3 regions of the Actinoplanes sp. GCM10030250 genome follow, and region 1 is predicted to be linked to each of the others. Evidence: riboswitches for the same ligand, from Rfam matches in the RefSeq annotation. Region 1 holds a riboswitch; each other region holds the start of a gene.

Evidence for each region. Region 1 has a riboswitch for cobalamin ahead of cobN (cobaltochelatase subunit CobN). Riboswitches for the same ligand answer to the same signal wherever they lie in the genome.
Region 2: linked by a shared signal. The riboswitch ahead of ACFQV6_RS18810 (VWA domain-containing protein) and the one ahead of cobN (cobaltochelatase subunit CobN) in region 1 are both predicted to bind cobalamin.
Region 3: linked by a shared signal. The riboswitch ahead of ACFQV6_RS35600 (ribonucleoside-diphosphate reductase subunit alpha) and the one ahead of cobN (cobaltochelatase subunit CobN) in region 1 are both predicted to bind cobalamin.

The regions. Positions count from the first base shown of each region.
Region 1 is NZ_JBHTDO010000001.1:405,067-410,251, reverse strand. Features, by position in the region: gene cobN (cobaltochelatase subunit CobN) at 1-1,491, opposite strand, end outside; cobalamin riboswitch at 1,523-1,645, opposite strand; gene ACFQV6_RS01870 (precorrin-3B synthase) at 1,734-3,047, shown strand; gene ACFQV6_RS01865 (precorrin-8X methylmutase) at 3,044-3,664, shown strand; gene ACFQV6_RS01860 (precorrin-2 C(20)-methyltransferase) at 3,679-5,185, shown strand, end outside.
Region 2 is NZ_JBHTDO010000013.1:125,320-130,504, reverse strand. Features, by position in the region: gene ACFQV6_RS18820 (cobyrinate a,c-diamide synthase) at 1-226, opposite strand, end outside; gene cobO (cob(I)yrinic acid a,c-diamide adenosyltransferase) at 220-819, opposite strand; gene ACFQV6_RS18810 (VWA domain-containing protein) at 1,018-3,360, opposite strand; cobalamin riboswitch at 3,417-3,542, opposite strand; gene ACFQV6_RS18805 (ABC transporter permease) at 3,736-5,037, opposite strand; gene ACFQV6_RS18800 (ABC transporter ATP-binding protein) at 5,046-5,185, opposite strand, start outside.
Region 3 is NZ_JBHTDO010000038.1:34,758-39,942, forward strand. Features, by position in the region: gene ACFQV6_RS35590 (ROK family transcriptional regulator) at 1-687, shown strand, start outside; gene ACFQV6_RS35595 ((2Fe-2S)-binding protein) at 710-1,489, shown strand; cobalamin riboswitch at 1,540-1,750, shown strand; gene ACFQV6_RS35600 (ribonucleoside-diphosphate reductase subunit alpha) at 1,857-4,226, shown strand; gene ACFQV6_RS35605 (ribonucleotide-diphosphate reductase subunit beta) at 4,226-5,185, shown strand, end outside.

The sequences.
Region 1 (5,185 bases):
GTGCGCGCCGAAGTCGTCGGCCAGCCACCGGTACGCGGCCAGGTAGTGGTGGCTCGGCGGCAGGTCCGGGTCGTGGTAGATCGCCACCGGGTTCGCCCCGAACCCGCGGGGCGGCTGCACCATCACCACGACGTTCTCGTCGCGCAGTGCCGCGAGCACGATGTCGCCGTCGTCCACGTACAGCGAGCCGGGCGCGGCGCCCCAGTGCTGCTCGACGCGTTCCCGGAAGTCGGCGGGCAGCGAGGAGAACCACTGGGCGTAACGGTCGCCGGGGATGCGTACCGGGTTGACGGCGAGTTGCTCCTCGGTCAGCCAGTCCGGGTCCTGGCCGCCCGCGGCGATGAGGGTGTGGATCAGGCCGTCGCCGTCGAACGAGCCGAAGTCGCCGATGCGATAGCCGCGGTCAGCGAGAGCGGCCAGCAGAGCAACGGTCGACGCCGGAGTGTCCAGCCCGACAGCGTTCCCGATCCGGGAGTGCTTGGTCGGGTAGGCCGACAGCATCAGGGCGACACGGCGGTCGGAAGGCGGCACGTGCCGGAGCCGGGCGTGCGCCATCGCGATACCGGCGACCCGCGAGGCCCGCTCCGGATCGGCCACGTAGACCGACAGCCCGTCCGGGTCGATCTCCTTGAACGAGAACGGCACCGTGATGATCCGGCCGTCGAACTCCGGGATCGCCACCTGCGTCGCGGCGTCCAGCGGCGACAGCCCGTCGTCGCTGGCCTCCCAGGCCGCCCGCGAACTGGTCAGGCACAGCCCCTGCAGGATCGGCACGTCCAGGTCGGCGAGCACCCCGACGTCCCACGCCTCGTCGTCACCGCCGGCCGAGGCCGTCGCCGGCTTCGTCCCGCCCGCCGCCAGCACGGTCACCACCAGGGCGTCCGCCTTGCGCAGTTCGGCGAGCAGGTCGGGCGGCGCGGTCCGCAGCGAAGCCGTGAAGATCGGCAGCGCCCGGCCGCCCTTGGCCTCGATCGCCTGGCAGAGCGCCTCGACGAACGCCGTGTTCCCGGCCATGTGGTGTGCGCGGTAGTACAGCACCGCGACCGAGATGCCGGAATCCACAGTGGCGCGGGGAAGCAACCCCCACTCCGGTGCGGCGACCGCCGGGGCGAACCCCTTGCCGGTCAGCAGCACGGTGTCGGAGAGGAAGTCGTGCAGCGAGGCCAGGTTGCCGGCCCCGCCCTGCGCCAGATAGACGTGCGCGTCGGCCGCCACACCGGCCGGGACCGTGGAGAGCTTCATCAGGTCGGCGTCCGGCGCCTGCTCGCCGCCGAGCACCACGACGGGGACATCACCGGCGAGCAGCGTGTCGAGACCCTCTTCCCAGGCCCGGCGCCCGCCGAGGATGCGCACCACGACCAGGGAGACCCCGTCGAGCAGGGCGGGTAGGTCGGCCACCGCGGTCCGGGCCGGGTTCGCCAGGCGCCAGGCCGAGCCGCCGGCCCGGGCGCTGAGCAGATCGGTGTCGGACGTCGACAGCAGCAGAAACACGCGTGCGCTCCCCCTCGGGGTCCGCGCCCCGGGTAGTAGAGATCACGGCGACCGGAGTTCCTGGCTCCCGGACCGAAAACGCCCGGTGACAGTGGCGGGACCGCGCCGGACTCGCACCGGCTTCCTCCGCGGCGTCGCCGCTATTTCCCCACCACGCTACAAGACATCCAAGGGAGCCGGTTCTGTGACGCTGCCGACCCGAGGCTGCGGCCGTGACGGTGACCGGCCGTAGTATCCGGGCGGTGATCCCCCGGTCCTCCGACACCGACGCCTGCCCCGGCGCGCTGCGGCTGCATGCCGCGGCCGACGGCTTGCTGGCGCGCGTCCGGCTGCCCGGGGGCATGCTGACCGGCGGCCGCCTGCGTGCCCTGCGTGCGCTCGCCGAGGAGTTCGGCGACGGCCACCTGGAACTCACCTCGCGTGCGAACCTGCAGATCAGAGCCTTGCAGGCGAGAGACGCCGAGACCTTGGCGACCCGCTTGCGCGACGCGGGCCTGCTGCCTTCGACAACCCATGATTCCGTACGGAACATCGCGTCGCCGCCGCTCGCGGGGCAACCGCTCCGGGAGCTGGTCTCCGACCTGGACAGAGCGATCATCAGCGATCCGGCCCTGTCCCGCCTGCCCGGAAAGTTCCTCTTCGCGATCGGTCACGTCCCGCTCGCCTCCGACGTCGCGGCGGTCCCGGCCGGTGACCTTTTCGCGATCCGGTTCGCCGGTCACGACACCGGCCTGCGGGTTCCCGCCGAGCGGGTGGTGACCGTGATGACCGCTACCGCCCACGCGTTCCTCGCCGAACGGGCGGCGCAGCGCGGGGACGGCCCGGCGGCCTGGCGCCTGCGTGAACTCACCGGCGGCCCGGCCCGGGTCTCCCGGCGGGTCGCCGAGGCGCTCAGCCTCACCGCGACCGGCGTGGAGACGGCGGCGCCGGTCGAGCCCGTGGAGACCGGCGACCTCCTCGGTGTCGTGGAGCAGCCCGACGGACTCCGCGCGGTGGGTGCCCTGGTTCCCCTGGGCCGGCTGAGTCCCGTACCGATGAAGGTGTTGGAATTGGCCGATCGGCTGCTGATCACGCCCTGGCGTGGGGTGATCGTGGCCGACCTGCCAGAAGACGCCGCGGCAGGCTGGACCGATCGCCTGATCGCGGCCGGGCTGCCGGTCGCGGCAGACTCCCGGTGGGTCGGTGTGACCTCGTGCGCGGGCCGCCCGGGCTGCGCGAAGTCCCTGGCCGATGTCCGCGCCGATGCCGCCGCGGCGTCCCGTCACGTCGACGGCCTGCCGGTGCACTGGGTGGGCTGCGACCGCGCCTGCGGCAGCCCGGCCGGCCGGCACGTCCTGGCCCGCGCCACCACCGGCGGTTACCTGGTCACCCGATTGAGCAATTTTCAACCTGGCATCGGGCCCGAAGCTGCCGGGCCGTTGTCCGGCGCTGGCGGCCGAGGCCCTCGCCACGTTGAAAAAGGCTCATCCCCCAGCCCCGACGATGTCTCCGCCGCATCCTCCCCCGTCGCGCCGGCCGCGCTGGGGGACGTGGTGGCGGCGGCGAGGAGACCCTGATGGATTACGTGCGCGACGGCGCGGAGATCTACCGGCGTTCGTTCGCCACGATCCGGGCGGAGGCCGACCTGTCCGGGCTGCCCGACGACGTCGCCCGGGTGGTGGTCCGGATGATCCACGCCTGCGGGATGGTCGACCTGGTGGACGACGTCCGGTTCAGCCCGGGTGTGGTCACGGCGGCCCGCAAGGCGCTGCTCGCCGGCGCACCGGTCCTCTGCGACGCGCAGATGGTCGCGTCCGGGGTGACCCGCAGCCGGCTGCCCGCGTCCAACCAGGTGATCTGCACCCTGCGCGACCCGGCCGTGCCCGCGCTGGCCCAGCGGATCGGCAACACCCGCAGCGCCGCCGCCCTCGACCTCTGGCGCAACCGCCTGGGCGGTGCCGTGGTGGCGATCGGCAACGCGCCGACGGCGCTGTTCCGGCTGCTGGAGATGGTCGAGGCGGGTGCGCCCCGGCCGGCCGCGGTGCTCGGCATCCCGGTCGGTTTCATCGGCGCGGCCGAGTCGAAGGAGGCCCTCGCCGAGTCCGGCCTGGAGTACCTGATCGTGCGTGGCCGCCGCGGTGGCAGCGCCATGACCGCGGCCGCGGTGAACGCCCTGGCCTCGGAAGCGGAATGAGGGAAAGCGGAGTCATGACGAACCAGACCCGGACCGGCAGGCTCTACGGCGTCGGGCTCGGCCCCGGCGACCCGGAGCTGGTCACGGTGAAGGCGGCCCGGCTGATCGCGGCGGCCGACGTGGTGGCCTACCACGCCGCGCGCCACGGCCGCAGCAACGCCCGGGCGATCGCCGCCGGCTATCTGCGGGACGGTCAGATCGAGGAACCGCTGATCTACCCGGTGACCACGGAGACGACCGATCACCCGGGCGGCTATCAGGGCGCGATCGACGAGTTCTACACCGTCTCCGCGGCCCGGCTCGCCGCCCACCTGGACGCCGGCCGCGACGTCGTCGTGCTGGCCGAGGGTGACCCGTTCTTCTACGGCTCCTACATGCACATGCACAAACGGCTCGCCGGCCGGTACGAGGCGACGGTCGTACCCGGTGTCACCTCGGTCAGCGCCGCGGCCGCCGTCCTCGGCCGGCCGTTGATGGAACGCGACGAGGTGCTCACCGTGCTGCCCGGCACGCTCACCACCGACGAGCTGACCCGCTGGCTGGAGCGGACCGACTCGGCCGCCGTGATGAAGCTGGGCCGCACCTTTACCGGTGTCCGCGAGGCCCTGGACCGGGCCGGGCGCCTCGACGACGCCTGGTACGTGGAACGCGCCACCACCGACCGGGAACGCTCCGTCCCGCTCAAGGACGTGGACCCGGACTCCGTGCCGTATTTCTCGCTCGCCCTGCTGCCCAGCCCCGCGGCCACGGCGTTCTCCGCCGGAACCGCCGAGGACCACAGCACCGAGTTCGTCAGCACGAAAGCGCTGCGCACCGAGCCCGCCGGACCGGCCGACCTGGTCAGCCTGGAGGGCGCGGACGCCGCCGCCCTGAGCGCCGCGCACCCGGTCAACGGGATCGGCAGCGTGACGGTGGTCGGGCTCGGCCCCGGTTCCCGCGACTGGCTGACCCCGGAGGCGCAGGCCGCCCTCGCCTCCGCCGACGACCTGGTCGGCTACGGCCCGTACGTGGACCGGGTCCCGCCGAACGCCCGGCAGCGCCGGCACTCGTCGGACAACCGGGTCGAGGCCGAGCGGGCCGCGTTCGCGCTGGACCTGGCGAAGAACGGACGGCGGGTGGCGGTCGTGTCATCCGGCGACCCCGGTGTCTTCGCGATGGCCGCTGCCGTGCTGGAGGTGGCCGAGGACCCGCAGTGGAAGGACGTCCCGGTCCGGATCGTGCCGGGCCTGACCGCGGCGCAGGCGGTGGCGAGCCGGGCCGGCGCACCGCTCGGTCACGACTTCTGCATCCTCTCGCTCTCCGACCGGCTCAAGCCGTGGCCGGTCATCGAGACGCGGCTGGCGGGTGCGGCCGCCGCCGACCTGGTTATCGCGATCTACAACCCGGCCTCGAAGAGCCGCAAGGAGCAGCTGGTCCGGGCCCTGGAGCTGCTGCGCGAGCACCGGGCCGGGCACACACCGGTGGTGGTCGGCCGGGACGTCGGCGGTGCGGGCGAGTCGGTACGGGTCACCACCCTCGCCG
Region 2 (5,185 bases), on a different contig from region 1:
GCGCGAAGAGCGGCCCGATCAGCTGCTCACCCACCATCACCGGGTCCAGGTTGCGCCCCGGCCGGCCGGCGGCCAGGGCGTGATAACCCGGGTCGATGTAGTCCGGCCCCACCTTGAACGGCGCCACCACCACCCCGCGCCGCGCGAACGCCGCCAGCAGCCCCGTCGTCACGGTCGTCTTCCCGTGCCCACTGGCCGGCGCCGCGATCACTACGCGATTCACCATTCGATGCCCTGCTGCCCCTTGCGCCCCGCGTCCATCGGATGCTTCACCTTCGTCATCTCGGTCACCAGATCCGCCGCCGCCACCAGATCCGGGTGCGCGTCCCGCCCGGTGATCACCACGTGCTGCGTACCCGGCCGGTTCGCCAGCGTCTCGATCACGTCCGCGACGTCCACCCAGCCCCATTTCATCGGATAGGTGAACTCGTCCAGCACATAGAAGGTGTAGCTCTCCGCCGCCAGGTCCCGCTTGATCTGCGCCCAGCCCTCCGCGGCCTCGGCGGCATGGTCACGCTCCGTGCCGGGCCGCTGAATCCAGGACCAGCCCTCACCCATCTTGTGCCACGTCACCGGCGTCCGGTTCAGATCACCCAGCGCCTTCAGCGCGGTCTCCTCGCCGACCTTCCACTTCTGCGACTTCACGAACTGGAAGACGCCGATCGGCCAGCCGGCACTCCAGGCGCGCAACGCCATCCCGAACGCCGCCGTCGACTTACCCTTCCCCGGCCCGGTGTGCACCGCGAACACCGCCTGCCGCCGCCTCTGCCGCGTCGTAAGCCCATCGTCAGGCAAATTTGAAACTCTTCCCTGCGGCATCAGCGCCTCCGTTGACCTCTACGACCTCTACGACCTCTACGACCTCTACGACCCCTACGACCTCTACGACCTTTTTACGAACTTTTTTCGTACGGCCGACGGGGAGTTCCGCCCCCACGACTCCCCCTGCGGGTCCGCCCGGCTCACTCCGCCCACCCCCTTGCGGTGGTCAGGCTTCAACCCTTACGGGCTGGAGCCTCAGGCCGCGCGCCGGTAAGCCCGGTCTTCCGGATCCGCCGTGGTCGCCGCGGGGGTGGCGCCGGGGGTTGCCGCGGTTCGCTGGCTGGTGACTGCCTCGAGTTGGTCGAGGGGCATCACGTCGGCGTTCAGCGCGGTGGCCAGGCGGCGAGCCTGACCGAGACGGATCGGGCCCGACTCGCAGTCGACCACCACTGTGGACACGCCGGTGAGTGCGGGCGCCATCAGTACGGGGTCCGGGCCGCTCGTCGACCGGCCGTCGGTGACCAGGATCAGCAGCGGGCGGCGGCGCGGGTCACGGCGGCGTTCGGTGGCGATCGTGGTGGCCGCGGTGCGCAGGCCCGCGGCGAGCGGGGTGCGCCCACCGGTACGCAGCGCCGCCAGCCGCATCACCCCGACCTCGTGGCTGGACGTCGGCGGGAGTACCACCTCGGCCCCAATTCCCCGGAAAGTGATCATCCCGACCCGGTCCCGCCGCTGGTAGGCGTCCCGCAGCAGCGACAGCACCGCCGTTTTAACGAGCGTCATCCGCTTGCGAGCGGCCATCGAGCCGGAGGCGTCCACGACGAACAGAACCAGGTTCGCCTCCCGCCCGACATGCACTGACTCCCGCAGATCGCGTGGCTGCACCCGCACCACCGCACGCCCCGCACGCCCCGCACCCCCTTCATCCCCGGCACGGTCCAGGGCTGCGCGGTCCAGGGCTGCGCGGTCCAGGCCGGCGCGTTCCAGGCCGGTGCGTTCCAGGGCTGCGCGGAGGGTGGCGGGCAGGTGGGGGGCGCCGGAGAGTTTGCCGCGGGGGGTGCGGCTGCCGACCACGCGGCCGCGGCGGGCGAAGGCGGGAGAGCGGCGCCCGGCGTGGCCGCCCTCGCCGCGGGCGGAGATGCGCAGCGTGCGGGTGCGGTAGGCGGCACCGGCACCGGCCGCGGCACCCGCCTTCTCCGGCTGGGCGGGCTGATCGGTGGGGGCCGGGTCGGGACCGTCCGGGGATTGGCTGCTGAGGTCCGTACCGTCGGAATGCGAGCCTGCGCCCTGCGGCCCGGCGCCGTCACTCGGGCCTTGCGGACCGCCTCCGCCATCGGGTGGTCCGTCGCCCTCCGGGTCGGGATCGTCATCGTCGCGACGGTCGTCGGCGGCCCGGCGTTCGGCTTCGGCGCGACGTTCGGCTTCGGCGCGGCGGTCATCCTCGGCCTGACGTTCGGCTTCGGCGCGGCGGTCGTCCTCGGCCTGGCGTTCGGCTTCGGCGCGGCGATCGTCCTCGGCCTGGCGTTCGGCTTCGGCCAGGGCTTCCTCGAGTTTCTGCTCGTCGGTGCCGGGTGGGTCGAGGGGGTCGGTGCGGCGGCGGTGCGGGAGGGCGAGGCGGGCGGCGTCGCGTACGTCGCCGGCGGTGACCGTGGGGCGGCCGTGCCAGGCGGCCAGGGCTACCGCGCAGCGGGCGACGACGATGTCGGCTCGCATGCCGTCGACGCCGTAGGCGAGGCAGACGCGGGCGATGCGGTCCAGTTCGGTGTCGGGCAGCGAAACCGCGGCGAGCCGGGCGCGGGCGGCGGCGATGCGGGTGGCGTAGTCCTGCTCGGCGGGGGTGAAGCGGGCGGCGAAACCGGCCGGGTCGGCCTCGTAGGCGAGGCGGCGGCGCACCACCTCGGCACGCTGGACGGCGTCGCGGGGCGCGGCCACGGTGACGACCAGCCCGAACCGGTCGACGAGCTGGGGGCGGGGCTCGCCCTCCTCCGGGTTCATCGTGCCGACCAGCATGAACCGGGCGGCGTGCTTCACCGAGACACCGTCCCGCTCGACGTGCGCCCGGCCCATCGCGGCGGCGTCCAGCAGCAGGTCGACCAGGTGGTCGGGAAGCAGGTTGACCTCGTCGACGTAGAGAACCCCACGGTGTGCGGCGGCGAGCAGGCCCGGCTCGTAGGCTTTGACGCCGTCGCTGAGCGCCCGCTGCAGATCGAGCGTGCCCACTACCCGGTCCTCGGTGGCGCCGACCGGCAGCTCGACCAGGGTCGCCGGCCGCGACATCCGCCCGCCGGCCCCGTTCCGCGAGGCCCCGTCCGTCGTGCCGGTGCCGTTTCGGGAGGGCCCGGACGGCGCGTCGGCGTCGTGTGGGCCGTCGGGGCAATCGGGGTCGGGGGCGCCGGGGTCGCAGGCGAACCGGCAGCCGCGCACCACGGCGACCTCCGGCAGCAGGCCGGCGAGGGCGCGGACCACGGTGCTCTTGGCGGTGCCCTTCTCGCCGCGGACCAGCACCCCGCCGACCGCCGGGGAGACGGCGGTGAGCAGCAGTGCCAGGCGCAGGTCGTCGAGGCCGACTACGGCCGAGAACGGGTACGGGCTCGTCACGGGTGGATCCCTTCCGGCGGGTGTCCACGCCCGCGCGTCGGTGGCACGAGCGGCAGGAGTCTCCTGACTCCCGGATCGACGTTTCCCGCTCGCCTTCCGGCCGATCAGGGCCGTGGCGCTGGGTAGCGGGTCGCTCCCCGGTCACAGTGGCGGGACCGTCCCGGACTCGCACCGGGTTCCTCCGCAACCGCTCGCCGGTCACTCTTTCCTACGGCACGGCTGATCGTCAACGCACCCCCGCCAACAGTGGCTCCCGTCGCAGCGCCCAGGCCCGCGTGCACCACCGCAGCGCGCGAGCCGCCCCCGCCACGGCGCTCGGGCCAGGGCCGGCGGCAAGGCGCGGGCCAGGGCCCCTGTCGCAGACGCGGCCCGGGCTCACCGCCGCAGGGCCTCGACCGGCTCGATCGTGGCGGCGCGCACCGCCGGATAGGCGCCCGCCAGCATTCCCGTGATCGCACCGACCAGCGGCGCCGGCAGCACGGTCACCGGGTCCAGCACCACCGTCCACTCCTGGTGCAGGGCGACCGCCAGCACCACACCCACCCCCAGCGACGTGCCAATCAGCCCACCGAGGGCCCCCAGCGCCGTCGACTCGCACAGGAACTGGACGGCGACATGTCTGCGCCGCGCGCCGAGCGCCCGCCGGAGACCGATCTCGCCCACCCGTTCCATCACCGCGACCAGCGTCGTGTTGGTGATGCTGACCGCACCGATCACCAGGCAGATCCCGGCCAGGGCCAGAAAGAGCCCGGACAGCTCGGTGCTCACGCCGTCCCGCAGGCTGCGCGGGTCGGGCGGCGCCACCGCCCGCAGCACGCCGGCCCGGTCCGGCCGCAGAGCCACCGGGGCCTGGCGAGCGATCAGCCCGGCCGCGCCCAGCCGCGTCTCGATCACCATCCGGGCCGGGTTGGAGACCGGGTCGGGCGGCGGGTAGAGCCGTTCCGCTGTGGTGCGCGGGAGAAGTACGCCGAGGAGCAACTCGGGCAGGCGCCGGGTGTCCGAGATGATGCCGACCACGGTGAACGCCGCACCGTCGATGAACACCGCGGGACGGCCGCTGAGCTGGTGGATGTTGAGCCGCCGGGCGGCGGCCGCACCGAGAACGGCAACCGGTTCCCCGCGGCTGTCGTGAAAGGCGTCGTAGAGCCGCCCGGTGCTCACGGTGCTCTCCACGGCACCGAAGACACCCGCCGAGGCGGCGTAGACCGGCAGGTCACCGGCGTTGGCCCGGGACCCGGCGGCGACACCCGGCGAACCGGCGATCACCGGGTTCCGCAGCGGCACCTGCCAGTAGACACCGGCGGCCTCCGCACCGTTGAGCGCGGTGATCCGCCGATCGGCATCCGCCGGAAAGTTGATCTCCGCGGCGGCACCCGCGGACGCGGCAGCACCCGCGGCGGCAGCACCCGCGGCGGCAGCACCCGCGGCGGCGGAATCGGCCGGGGCGTCGGCGGAAGCACCGGTATCGGTGACCGTCACGGTCGTCTCGGCCAGCGCGTCGAACCGCTTGCTGATCTGCCCGGTGGCCGTCGAGGTCAGCCCGAGCACCGCAACGAACGCACCGACACCGAGGACCGTGCCGATCGTGGTCAGCACCGAACGGGCGGGCCGCTGCAGCACCCCGGCGACCGCCTCGGCAACCAGGTCGAGCAGCCCGAAGACCGAGCGCTCAGGCACCGCCCGCCTCACGGCACGGCTGCGATCGGCGTGCCGTCCGAGATCAGCGTCCCGTCGACGATCCGCACCAGCCGCCGCGCCCGCCCCGCCACCGCCGCGTCGTGCGTGATCACCACGATGGTCAGGCCCGCCGCGTGCAGCTCGTCGA
Region 3 (5,185 bases), on a different contig from region 1:
ACCGGACTGCCGGTCACGCTGGACAACGACTCCACCGCCGCCGCCATCGGGGAGCGGTGGGCCGGTGCCGGCCGGGGGGTGGCGGACTTCGCGTACTTCTTCTTCGGCGCCGGTGTCGGCGGCGGCCTGGTGCTGAACCACCAGATCTATCGGGGCGGCTCGATGAACGCGGGCGAGTTCGGCCATACGTCGATGAAGGCGGACGGGCCGCAGTGCTACTGCGGCAACACCGGCTGCCTGGAGAGCCTGATCAACCCACTCGCCCTGGCGGCCGACGCCCGGCGGCGCCTCGCCGACGGGCAGAGCTCCGAGCTGGAGAGGTTGTTCCGCAACGATCCGGCCGCTGTCGACTACACCGCCGTACGCCTCGCCGCGGCCGCCGGTGACCAGCTCGCGATCGAGGTGGTCGAGACCGCCGCCGGCTGGCTCGCCACCGCGGTGGTCGACATAGTCAACATCCTCGACGTCGACCTGGTCATCCTCGGCGGGCACAGCCTGCGCCACGTCGAGGACCGCTTCCGCCGCGCCACCGAACACGCCCTGGCCACCCGTACGCTGGCCCGCAACATCCGGACGGCGAAGGTCGAGTCCTCCCCGCTCGGCGCCGACGCCGCGGTGGTGGGCGCGGCGGCCCTGGTGCTCTACGCCACCTACTCGCCACAGGTGTCCGACCTGCTGTCCCTCTGAGCACCCGCGTACCGTCGAGGTTGTGCCTGACGACGATGCCGCCGCCTCCGCTCTGCGGTCGGCGGCGCGGCTCGGGCCCTACTTCACCTGGGAACCGTATGACGACGGGCCCGGCTGGCGGCCATTGCGGACACTGCTCGACCCCACGGTGATCGCGGAGCGGGTCGGCGCCGGCCGGCGGACCCTGGCGAGAATGGGTGGCCTCGCGCCCCGCGACATCGAGGAACGCGCCGCCGCCTCGATCATCTTCCTCGGCCTCGCGTCCCGGCTGCTCTCACCCGTGCTCGGTGCAGTGGCGGTCGGCGGTGCGCTGCCGATCCCCGACCGGGAGCGGATGTGGTGGCGCCCGGTTGAGGGCGGCCCGATGCCGATCGCCGCGCGCGGTCTGACGGCACAACAAACCCGCGTGGGCGCGGCGCCGACGCTCGCCCGCACCGCGATCCAGGGCCTGGTCGAACCGGTGCTCGACGTCTTCCGCGAGCGGTTCGCCCTGTCGCCCCAGGTGCTGTGGGGCAACGTCGCGTCAGCCCTGGGCGGTGCCGCCGGCATGATCGCCGACGCCGCACCCTCCTGCGCCGAGCGCGCCGCGTCCGTTGTGGAGGCTGTGCTCGACCTGGAGCCGCTGCGGGGTACCGCCCGGCTGATCCGTCCCGACCCGGCGAAGGCACGCTGGTTCCTGGTCCGCAACAACTGCTGCCTCTACTACCGGATCCCCGGCGGCGGCACGTGCGGCGACTGCGTCCTGACCCCCGAACCGGCCCGGCTCCGCACCTGGGCCGCCGCGCTGCGCTCTGGGGAGTGATCTTTATCCGACACACCATATGGGTGTGACTTCGTCTCTGCCGTCCATATATGGTGTGCCCCGCAGCTGGTTCGGCCGGTCCGCTCAAGGGCCCGGCCGAGGCAACAGGGAACCCGGTGTGATACCGGGACTGCCCCGCAGCGGTGAGTGGGAACGACAGCCGTCAACGAAGCACTGGGCCCCGGCCTGGGAAGCGACGGCCAGTAGGAGCGAGCGGGACGCCCACGAGTCCGAAGACCTGCCAGCGCGCCGCACGTACCGCGTGCGGCGGTCGAAGGCCGCGTGGGACGGCTGACGCCACGGAACCGGCCGCCCCGCGCGGGCCGGTGGCGTCACCCCGCGTGTCTTTCGGCCCTGTCGAGAGGGCATGGAGGAGTGGGCCGTGACGGTCACACCGGAGAAGACCACGGTGCCGGAGCAACGCCGGCACGCGATGCAGGTCCGTAAACGCAACGGGGACCTGGAACCGGTCGACGTCAACAAGATCGTACGGGCGGTCGAGCTCTGGGTCGCCGACCTGGACGAGGTGGACCCGCTGCGGGTCGCCACGAAGACGATCAGCGGGCTCTACGACGGCGCGAGCACCGCCGAACTGGACCGGCTGTCGATCCAGACGTCCGCCGAGCTGATCAGCGAGGAGCCGCAGTACTCGCGGCTGGCGGCCCGGCTGCTGGCGGCCTTCGTCGACAAGGAGGTCCGCGGGCAGGGCGTGGCGAGCTTCAGCCAGTCGATCCGGTACGCCCACGCGCTCGGCCTGATCGGAGACGAGACCGCCGCTTTCGTGGCCGGCAACGCCCGCAAGCTCGACGACGCCGTCGACGTCTCCGGTGACCTGCGGTTCGAATACTTCGGCCTGCGTACGGTCGCCGACCGCTACCTGCTGCGCCACCCCCAGCAGCGGATCGTCGTGGAGACACCCCAGTACTGGCTGCTGCGCGTCGCCTGCGGCCTGTCGCAGACCGCGGCCGAGGCGATCGGCTTCTACCGCCTGATGTCGTCGCTCGCCTACCTGCCGAGCTCACCGACCCTGTTCAACTCCGGCACGAGGCACACCCAGATGTCGTCGTGCTTCCTGGTCGACTCGCCGAAGGACGAGCTGGACTCGATCTACGAGCGGTACCACCAGGTGGCGAGACTGTCGAAGTTCTCCGGCGGCATCGGCATCTCCTGGTCGCGGGTGCGTGGCCGGGGTGCGCTGATCCGCGGCACGAACGGCAGGTCGAACGGCATCGTCCCGTTCCTGAAGACCCTGGACGCGGGTGTGGCGGCGGTCAACCAGGGCGGGCGGCGCAAGGGTGCGGCCTGCGTCTACCTGGAGCCGTGGCACCCGGACATCGAGGAGTTCCTCGAGCTGCGGGACAACACGGGGGAGGAGTCCCGGCGTACCCACAACCTCAACCTGGCGAACTGGATCCCCGACGAGTTCATGCGCCGGGTCGAGGCCGACGGCGACTGGTCGCTCATCGATCCGTCCGACGCGCCGGAGCTGCCGGATCTCTACGGTGCGGCGTTCGACGAGGCCTACCGGCTGGCCGAGAAGAAGGCGGTCAAAACCGTCAAGGCCCGGGACCTGTACGGCCGGATGATGCGCACGCTCGCGCAGACCGGCAACGGCTGGATGACGTTCAAGGACCGCTCCAACGCGTGTTCGAACCAGACCGGTGCGGCCGGCAACGTGATCCACCTGTCGAACCTGTGCACCGAGATCCTCGAGGTCAACTCCGACGACGAGACGGCGGTGTGCAACCTCGGCTCGATCAACCTGGGCGCGCACGTCACCGCGGGCGGCGTGGACTGGGAGAAACTGCGGGCAACGGTACGCACAGCGGTGACCTTCCTCGACCGGGTCATCGACATCAACTTCTACCCGTCGCGGCAGGCGGAAGCGTCGAACCCGCGCTGGCGGCCGGTCGGCCTGGGGCTGATGGGATTGCAGGACGCGTTCTTCACGCTGCGGCTGCCGTTCGACTCGGAGGCGGCGCGCGAGCTGTCCACCCGGGTGCAGGAGGAGATCTTCCTCACCGCCCTGGAGGCGTCGGCCACCCTCGCGGAACGGTTCGGGGCGCATCCCGCGTACGCCGAAACCCGTGCCGCCAAGGGTGACCTGCATCCGGACCTGTGGGGTGCCACGGTCTCGCAGAACGCGCGCTGGAATGCGCTGCGATCGAAGATCGCCGATTACGGTCTGCGTAATTCGCTGCTCGTCGCGATCGCGCCGACGGCCACGATCGCGTCCATCGCCGGCTGTTACGAATGCATCGAGCCGCAGGTCTCCAACCTGTTCAAGCGCGAGACGATGTCCGGCGAGTTCCTTCAGATCAACACTTATCTGGTACGGGAACTCAAGGCCCGAAATCTGTGGACCGCCGCCATTCGCGAGCAGATCAGGCGCGCCGAAGGTTCGGTGCAGGCGATCGCGGAACTGCCCGCGGAGGTGCGCGAGTTGTTCCGCACCGCCTGGGAACTGCCGCAGAAGGCTCTGATCGATCTGGCCGCCGCACGGGCACCGTTCATCGACCAGTCGCAGTCGCTGAACCTGTTCCTCAGCGCACCCACCATCGGCAAGCTCTCGTCGATGTACCTCTACGGCTGGAAAGCCGGCCTGAAGACCTCGTACTACCTGCGGTCGCGCCCCGCGACGCGCATTCAGCAGGCGACGGTGTCGCTCATCCCCGCGATGACACCCGCCGAAGTCTGCTCCCTGGAGAACCCCGAATCGTGTGAGGCCTGCCAGTGATGCTGCTCGACCCCGGAATGGACCTGACCCTGCGGCCGATGAGGTATCCGCACTTCTTCGACCGGTTCAAGGACGCCATCAAGAACACCTGGACCGTCGAGGAGGTCGACCTGCACTCCGACCTCGCCGACCTGGCCAGGCTGACCCCCGCCGAGCAGCACCTGGTGTCGCGGCTCGTCGCGTTCTTCGCCACCGGTGACACCATCGTGGCGAACAACCTCGTGCTCAACCTCTATCAGCACATCAACTCGCCGGAGGGCCGCCTCTATCTGTCCCGGCAGCTGTTCGAGGAGGCCGTGCACGTCCAGTTCTATCTGAACCTGCTCGACACCTATGTCCCCGACGAGGCGGAACGGTTCGCGGCGTTCGCGGCGGTGGAGAACATCCCGTCGATCGCCCGCAAGGCCGAGTTCTGCTTCAAGTGGATCGACTCGGTGTTCGAACTGCGCGCCCTGCGGACGAAACAGGACCGGCGGGCGTTCCTGCTCAACGTGATCTGCTTCGCGGCGTGCATCGAAGGGCTGTTCTTCTACGGCGCTTTCGCCTACGTGTACTTCCTGCGGTCCCGCGGTGTTCTCCAAGGCTTGGCGTCCGGGACCAACTGGGTGTTCCGTGACGAATCCATGCACATGGCTTTCGCCTTCGACGTGGTCGACCAGGTCCGTGCCGAGGAGCCGGATCTGTTCGACGCCGAGATGGAACAGCAGGTGCGCGACATGCTCGCCGAGGCTGTCGAATGTGAGGTGCAGTTCGCCGCCGACCTGCTCGACCAGGGCGTCAGCGGAATGTCGCCGGCCGATATGCGGGAATACCTCCAGCATGTGGCGGACCGGCGGCTCACGGCGCTCGGCATCGCACCGGTCTACGGCAGTAGCAACCCGTTCGCCTTCATGGAACTGCAGGACGTCCAGGAGCTGTCGAACTTCTTCGAACGCCGCGTCTCCGCCTACCAGGTCGGC